One region of the Mesorhizobium sp. M7D.F.Ca.US.004.03.1.1 genome, then DNA from elsewhere that is predicted to be linked to it. Evidence: predicted binding sites of a transcription regulator. Region 1 holds the regulator's gene; the other holds the start of a gene.
What was found. Region 1 encodes LexA, which represses DNA repair genes until DNA is damaged. Its sites were predicted from a motif close to TGTTCNNNNTGTGTTCNG; they were not measured.
Positions count from the first base shown of each region.

Region 2: a site for LexA is predicted at 2,724-2,741, ahead of EN935_RS18510 (metallopeptidase family protein). Genes of this name have one in related genera too.

Region 1 covers NZ_RZQG01000471.1:6-4,216, reverse strand. The annotation lists partial or broken gene EN935_RS23055 (ComEC/Rec2 family competence protein) at 1-1,560, shown strand, start outside; gene lexA (transcriptional repressor LexA) at 1,554-2,291, opposite strand; gene kynU (kynureninase) at 2,730-3,977, opposite strand; partial or broken gene EN935_RS23040 (tryptophan 2,3-dioxygenase family protein) at 4,060-4,211, opposite strand, start outside.
Region 2 covers NZ_RZQG01000323.1:16-4,226, reverse strand. The annotation lists gene EN935_RS18525 (DUF4173 domain-containing protein) at 1-433, opposite strand, end outside; gene EN935_RS18520 (CoA ester lyase) at 787-1,677, shown strand; gene EN935_RS18515 (DUF1737 domain-containing protein) at 1,791-1,997, shown strand; gene EN935_RS18510 (metallopeptidase family protein) at 2,160-2,582, opposite strand; gene EN935_RS42145 (hypothetical protein) at 2,765-3,808, shown strand; partial or broken gene EN935_RS18500 (DNA polymerase Y family protein) at 3,750-4,211, shown strand, end outside.

The sequences.
Region 1 (4,211 bases):
GCCAGCATTGGTGGCGCCGAAGGTGAGATCGCCGCGGCGCTGATCGTCGGCGTGCGCGCCGGCATTCCCGATGAAATCAATGAAGCGATGCGGCGTACAGGCATCTACCACATCATCTCCATTTCAGGACTGCACATGGCGCTGGTCGCCGGCACCATCATGGGTCTGCTGCGCGGCGCCTTCGCCTTGTTTCCCGACTTTTCCGCGCGTCGTCCGGTCAAGAAATATGCCGCCGCCGCGGCACTGTTCTCGATCGCTGCCTATCTCATCATCTCTGGCGTCGTCGTTGCCGCCGAGCGCAGCTTCATCATGCTGGCGGTGATGCTGATTGCCGTTCTGTTCGATCGGGCCGCACTCACCATGCGCAATCTGGCGATCTCGGCGATCGCCGTCATCGTGGTGTCGCCGCACGAGGTGGTCGGCCCGAGCTTCCAGATGTCCTTCGCGGCAACCGCAGCACTTGTCGGCGCCTATGCCGGCTGGTCGGATCATCGCGCGGGGAAAACCAGACCGCCGCCGCCGAAGCGATCCTTGCCCGGCTTCCTGACGCGAAAATTCCTGCTGGCGGCGGGCGGCTTGGCCATGACATCCATCATCGCCGGCGGCGCCACGGCGCTGTTTGCTATCTGGCATTTTCAGCGTGTGTCGCCGCTAAGCCTGTTCGCCAATCTGGCCATCATGCCAATCGTGTCACTGGTTGTCATGCCTTTCGCCGTCCTCAGTGCGCTGGCGATGCCCTTCGGCGCCGATGGTCCATTCCTTTATGTGATGGGCAAGGGCCTGACCGCGATGATCGCCATGTCCGGATGGATTTCCGAGCGTTCGCCCGTCGATGGAGTCGGATTGATTTCGCAGCAGTCTGTCCTGCTGGTGGCGATTGCCCTGGTCATCGCGACGATGGCGACGACATGGCTACGGCTCGCCGCTCTTCCCTTCGCGCTTGCCGGCCTGCTGACCGTTTCGGATACGCGCACACCCGACGTGCTGATCTCCGAGGACGCTCGACTGGTTGCGTTGCCGATCGGCGGCGGCGAGTTCGCCGTCAGCCGCGCACGGCCGAACGAATTCACCGTCGACAACTGGAAGCGCGCACTGACATCCGAAACCATCGTCGTGCCGGAAGTCTTCACCCAAGGAGACGCACAATTCGAGATCGCGGATGCCCCGGAACTGCCGCCGGGATCGCCGTTCTATTGCACGTCAGGCGTTTGTCTCGCCAGGCGCACGTCCGGCGCGATCATTGCTTATGTCGAGGATCGCAAGGACACGTGGAAAGCCTGCGGCTTCGCCGGGCTGATCGTAATCAATGACGCGACGGCCTATGACGCTTGTCACGATCCGCTGGTTCTCGTCATCACCAAGCGACAACTGGCTCGCAAAGGCAGTGCTGCCGTCTTCTTCGATCGCCAGTCGGCGACCGCGCCGGCAACCGTCAGCTTCGCGGTGGACAGGCCCTACCGGCCTTGGCATGAACAACGCAAATTCTCACGCGAGGCGAGGGGACTGCCGCCCTTCAAGAGACCCGAGAAGCCAGTGGTTAAACCGCAGCTGCCTCAGTAGCGGCGGATCAGGCCGACGAGCTTGCCTTGCACCTTGACCCTGTCCGGCCCGAAAATACGGGTTTCATAGGCCGGATTGGCGGCTTCGAGAGCAATCGAGGCGCCCTTGCGGCGGAACCGCTTCAGCGTCGCTTCCTCTTCATCGACCAGCGCCACGATGATTTCGCCGGGGCTCGCCGTGTCGGCATTGCGGATGATGACGGTGTCGCCGTCGAAAATGCCGGCCTCGATCATCGAGTCGCCCTTGACCTCCAGCGCATAGTGCTCGCCGCCCATGATCATGTCCGGCGGCACCGAGATCGAATGCGTCTGATGCTGAATGGCGTCGATCGGCACACCGGCAGCGATGCGGCCCATCACCGGGATCGACACCGCGGAGACCACGTCGTCGTCATTGCCGGCCGAAGACATCCGCGAAAGCGCCGGCTTGATCTGCCGGCCAAGGCCGCCTTGACCAAGACTGCCCTGGATGACGCTTGGCGAGAATTTTTTTGCCGCGTTGAGGCCGGGCGCGATCGAATCCGGCAGCCGCAGCACTTCCAGCGCGCGTGCCCGGTTGGGCAGCCGGCGAATGAAGCCGCGCTCCTCCAGTGCCGTAATCAGCCGGTGAATCCCGGATTTGGAGGCAAGATCGAGCGCCTCCTTCATCTCATCGAAGGATGGCGGAATGCCGCTTTCCTTCAGGCGTTCATGGATGAACATCAGCAGTTCGTGTTGCTTGCGCGTCAGCATGGCGGCCCCCAAGGTACCTGAAACCAGAATCAGAAAAACAAACCCAGAACAAACACTATCTGTTCCAGTTGTGTTCTGCAACCGTTTAAAGTTTAATGAATTTGTTAAGGTGGCGGAAATTATTCCGCGGTTGCAAGCGGATCTCGTCGACGCCTGCATGCCGTCGCAGTGCGCTTTCCGACATTGAAATTGTTATGGTTAATAGCCTGTGGCCCATCCCGAGATCAGGCCTGGCATGGCTGCCGACAGGCCCCTCGACGGTGGGCTTTCCAGCTTTCGTTTGCCGTGAACGAAACGAAGCCAAAAACGCCAACCTTGGTTAATTATTGTAGCCTGCGCTGGCCACCAGCAACGAACGCATGTGCGAGCTGGAAATTCGTCTCTTCGTCATCCGACCAAGGGGAGAGCCGATGACAACAGATCGTCGAGACGGCTGCGTTAGGTAACGGCCTCCTTGACGGCGAAACGCTGGTCCTTCCATGCACCCGTGCGCAGAATGTCTTCCAGCACCTCGACCGCCAGCCACACATCCTTGTAGCCGACATAGAGCGGCGTGAAGCCGAAACGGATGGTCGATGGCGCGCGGAAATCACCGATCACGCCACGCTCGATCAGCGCCCGCATGATTTGATAGCCATGATCGTGAAGGAACGACACCTGGCTGCCGCGGCTGGTCGTGTCGCGGGTGGTCTCCAGCGTGAGACCATAGGCGCCGCACTTTGCTTCGACGAGCTGGATGAACAGTTCGGTCAGCGCGACGCTTTTCTTTCGCAATGCCGCCATGTCGACGTCGTTCCAGATGGCAAGCGCACCCTTGAGCGCCCGCATCGACAGGACCGGCTGCGTGCCGCACAGAAAGCGGCGGATACCGGTGCCGGCCACGTAACCCTGTTCGAAGGCAAAGGGCCGCGCATGCCCCCACCAGCCGCTGAGTGGCTGGCTGATCTCGCCGTGGTGGCGCCGGGCGGCATAGATGAAGGCCGGCGCGCCCGGACCGCCGTTGAGGTACTTGTAGGTGCAGCCGATGGCGAAGTCGGCATTTGCGTGATCGAGCTCGACCGGCAGAGCACCCGCGGTGTGGCACAGATCCCAGACGATCAGCGCTCCGGCCGCATGAGCCTTGCGCGTCAGCGCCGCCATGTCCCGCAGTTCACCCGATTTGTAATTGACGTGGTTGACCAGCACCACCGCGACGTTTTCGTCGATCAGCTCTTCGATGGTTGGCGCGTCGACGCCCGCGAGGCGCAGCAGGACGCCATCCCGAGTCGAGGCCACCCCTTCGGCGATGTACAGGTCGGTGGGAAAACTGTCACCCTCGGCGACGATGGCCAACCGGCCGGGCCGCATCTCCAGCGCCGCATGCAGCACCTTGTAGATGTTGGTCGACGTCGTGTCGCAGACGACGGTCTGGCCGGCCGCGGCTCCGATCAGGCGCCCGAGCTGGTCACCGAGTTCGATCGGCATCTCGAACCATCCGGCCGTATTCCAGGCCCGGATGAGATCCTGGGCCCATTCCTTGGTCGCTGCCTGTTGCAGCTCGCCGAAAACGGCATGCGACGCTGCCCCAAGTGAATTGCCGTCGAGATAGATCACGCCTTCCGGCAGGATGAAACGATCGCGCATGGCACGCAGCGGATCCGTGGCATCCATCGCTTCGATTGCAGCGAGATCAGGAATTCCACTCATGGTCGGTCAGTCCTCGGTTGTTCGCGAAGGGTTTTCCGCCACAGAGCGTCCCCTCAGTGAGCTTGTTTTCATTTCGATGATGTCAGAGCCGGGTGCGGACCGTCCACAGCTCCGGGAACAGCACGACCTCGAGCATCTTCTTGAGATACGAAGCACCCGACGTGCCGCCGGTGCCGCGTTTCAGACCGATGATGCGCTCGACCGTGGTGACGTGGTTGAAGCGCCAGCGGCGGA
Region 2 (4,211 bases), on a different contig from region 1:
GGACGCGGCGCCGGCCGAAGCGGCGCGCCGTCTTGCGCCAGCGGATGAAATCACTGGCGAAGCGGAACGGCGCCGCCAGCCCGAACAGCGCGATCTGGCCGGCAATGCGGGCGATGCTGTGCCGCAGCCGCCCGCTCAGCGAAAGCGCGAAAACGACTAGCGCCGCCAGCGCAGTTGACACCGACAAGGCGCTGACGGTCTCGGCGAGCGGCAGCAGCGCGACAAGCAGGGCGATGGGCTTGAGCCAGACCCTGCCATCGCTGAAAGCCGCCGGATGCACGGCGACGACCGCGGCGGCAATCACGAGGGCGAACAGGAAAACCGTGATCCCGGCGGGCTGGCCGTAGAACAGAAAATCCGCCAGCGCGACCAGCAGGGCGGCAACGCCAAGGCGGCTGCAACAGCTCGGTGCGGCGGAGAACAACGCTGTCATGACCTGGCTTTCCTGATGACGTTCCGCCGGATTGCCGGCGGGCTCTTGCGGACAAAGGGGATGAGGATCGCCGTCGGATTCGCGCGCGGCGGATCGGCCAGCCACCAGCCTTCGCTGCGCAGCCGATGAGGCAGACGGGGTTTTGCTCGCTTTTGCATGCCGCCTGTCTCGCAGGCCGGCGGGGAGATCGCAGGGCGGATCCGAGGAGGTTTTCCGCAAGCGTGTGCAGTTTTCGTGCAGAGGCCAGAGCTGGCAGGCCCCCTCTGTCCTGCCGGACAGCGCCCCCACAAGGGGGAGATCGAGCCTTAATGCACGCGCTTGCCTCCACCAACCACACGCGGCATAGATCACCTATGGAAACCTATCGCCCGCGCCGCTCGGTGCTCTACATCCCGGCATCCAACGACAAGGCGCTGGCCAAGATCGCGCAGCTTTCCTGCGACGCGGTCATCATCGACCTCGAGGATGCCGTCGTCCCGGCGGACAAGATCGCCGCGCGCGAAAAACTGGCCGGCATTTTCGCCAACCGACCGGTTGCCGACCCTATTGGCAAGCGCTGCGAGATGGTCGTGCGCATCAATGCGCTGGCCAGCGAATGGGGCGCCGACGACCTGCTGGCCGCGGCAAGCTGCGAACCCGACGGCATCCTGTTGCCCAAGGTCGACACGCCGCGCGACCTGCTCGAGGCCGGCGATGTGCTCGACGACAATTTTGCCCTCGACAGCGTGAATCTATGGGCGATGATCGAGACGCCCAAGGCGCTTCTCAACATCGGCGCCATCGCCGAACTTGGCCGCGACCCTGCCTCTCGATTGGCTTGTTTCGTTGCCGGAACGAATGATCTGGTCAAGGGCACCGGTGTGCTGGCGACACCGGACCGGCGCTATCTCGTGCCATGGCTGATGCAGATGGTGCTGGCCGCGCGCGCCGGCGGCATCGACATGCTCGATGGCGTCTCCAACGATTTTCGCGACCTCGACGCTTTCGCCCATGAATGCACCGAGGCGGCGGCCATGGGGTTCGACGGCAAGAGCCTCATCCATCCGGCCCAGGTCGAAGCCGCAAACCGTGCCTTCGCTCCATCCAAGGAAGCGGTGGCCGAGGCCCGCCTGGTCAAGGATACTTTCGCGCTGCCGGAGAATGCCGGCAAGGGCGTGATCGCGCTGAACGGCAAGATGGTCGAGCGGCTGCACCTGGCGCAGGCCGAAAAACTGCTGGCGAAGGCCGCCGCCATCGGCGCATGATCAAGCATGATCCCGAAAAGTGGGAACCGGTTTTCTCGGACAAACGGTCCGTTTGTCCAGAGATCATGCTAAACTAAAAATCGGCTAAGGTTATTCACGACAGGACTTGAGACATGAAACTCTACCGCTTTCTGACCGGCCCGGACGACGCCAGCTTTTGCCACAAGGTGACGGCAGCGCTGAACAAGGGCTGGCACCTGTTCGGCTCGCCGACCTATGCCTACGACAAGAAAGCCAAGACGATGCGCTGCGGTCAGGCCGTGGTCAAGGATATCGACGGTCAGGAATACAGGCCGGATACCAAGCTGAGTGATTGGTAGATTTGCAAAGCGCCGGCGCAGGCTGTGTCGAGATTCAGGTCAGGCCGAGTCGAAAATGGTGGTGCCCGAGAACCGGAGCGGAGCGTACTTTTGGGTACGTGAGCACCGGAAGCGCAGGGGACCGCCATTTGCAGGCCGGCCTCACCTGAATATCGGCACAGCCTACTCCGCTGCCTCTTCGATCTTCTCCATGTCATCGTCCGACAGCCCGAAATGGTGGCCGATCTCGTGGATCAGCACGTGGGTGACGATGTCGCCCAGCGTTTCCTCGTTTTCGGACCAGTAGTCGAGGATGGCGCGGCGGTAGAGCGTGATGCGGTTCGGACCCTCGCCGGTCTGCGGATTCCAGCGTTCGGCGATGCCGCGCCCCTCGAACAGGCCGAGCAGGTCGAACGGCGTCTCCAGCGACAGATCGTCCATGATCTCGTCGGTCGGGAATTCGGCGATCTGGATGACGATCTCGCCGGTCAGCTTGCGAAAATCCTCCGGCAGATGGGCGTACGCCTCCAGCGCCAGGAACTCCATTTCGTCCATTGAGGGCGAGAGTTCGTCGTGCCAGGTGCGGGTCTTGTAGATGCGAGCCATGCTTTGTCCTTTGATCCCGGCATATAGGCTTTCACGCCGTGATCGGCAAATGAACGGGCTGATGCGCCTGCACCATCCAGGCGGAGAGGAATAAATTCCCCACGACTCCGCTTGACTCTTCCAGCACCCTCTGGAATCTATAGGAACATAACAGGAACAATTGTGAGTGGAAGCTGACCGTCATGGCGATGACCGCCGTGGCGCGGGAGACTGTTTTTGCCCTGCGCCGCCAGATCGCGAAAATCGAGGGAACGCTGCCCGAGCGCTTGGCTGCGCCGGCTGCCGCGACCTCCGATGCTGACGTCAACACCGATCTCACAATCGTCCGGCGCGGCATTGCCGCGGCGTTGCCGGATGCTTTCCTGCCCATCGGCGTCGGGCGCCTCGATGTCGCCCTGAGCGGCGGTCTGCCGAAGGCCGCCTTGAGCGAAATCCATGGCACGCAAACCCGCGATGCCGGGGCCGTCGCCGGTTTCGCCCTGTCGCTCACCAGCCTGATCCTCAAGCAAACGCCGGGGTTGCCGGTGCTGTGGATCGGCACCACGGAGATTTTCCGCGAGGCCGGTTTTCCCTATGCCCGGGGGCTTCACGGCTCGTTCGGCATCGGGCCGGAGCAATTGCTGTTTTCCGAGGCGCCCCGACTTGTCGATGCGCTGTGGGTCGCCGAGGAGGCGGCCCGGATGACGGCGCTCGCCGCGGTCATCCTGGAAATTCGCGGCAATCCGCAGCGGCTGGACCTGACCGCGACACGCCGGCTGCATGCAAGGGCGCAAGGGGCCGGCCGGCCGGTGTTCCTGCTGCGGCAGGCTGCCGAGCCCGAGCCGACGGCCGCCCCCGTCCGCCTCATCGTCGCCTCGGCGCCGGCAGCGCCGCGCGACACCATCGCCGGGCCGCTCGCCGGCTCGATCGGCCGCCCGGCCTTCACCCTCACCATCGGCAAGAGCCGCACGGCCCTGCCTGGACAATTCACACTGGAGTGGAACCCCGATGAACGCGCATTTGACGAAAGAGCGGGCGACGAAAGAAGGGGCGAGGGAAGACAACGGGCAAAGAATCCTGTCCCTGTGGTTTCCCTATCTGGCCGTGGAAAGAATCCTGCGGCAGCGTCTGGGGCGGTCCTGGCGTTCCCGGCCGTCGGATCACCTGCCGCCATCTCACCCACCGCTCGTGATCAGCCATCGCGACCGCAACGCGCAGCGCATCTCGGCCCTCGACGAGCGGGCTGAGGCGCTGCACCTGAAGCGCGACATGGGCATCGCCGATGCGCGCGCCATGCATCCGTCGATCGACGTCGTCGAGGCCGATCCAGAGGCCGACCGCCGCTTGCTCGAAGGTCTTGCCGACTGGTGCGACCGCTACACGCCGCTGGTGGCGCTCGACGAGGCAGATGGCCTGTTTCTCGACGTCACCGGCTGCACCCATCTGTTCGGCGGCGAACGCGCCATGCTGGACGACATCCTGTCGCGCTTCTTCCACCAGGGTTTCGATGTCCGTGCCGGGCTTGCCGCGACGCCCGGTGCTGCCTGGGCGGCGGCACGCTTTTGCGGCGACCGCATCGTCGAGGGCGGCGAGGAAGAAGCGCTGCTGGCACCCCTGCCGCTGGCCGCACTGCGCATTGAACTCTCGACC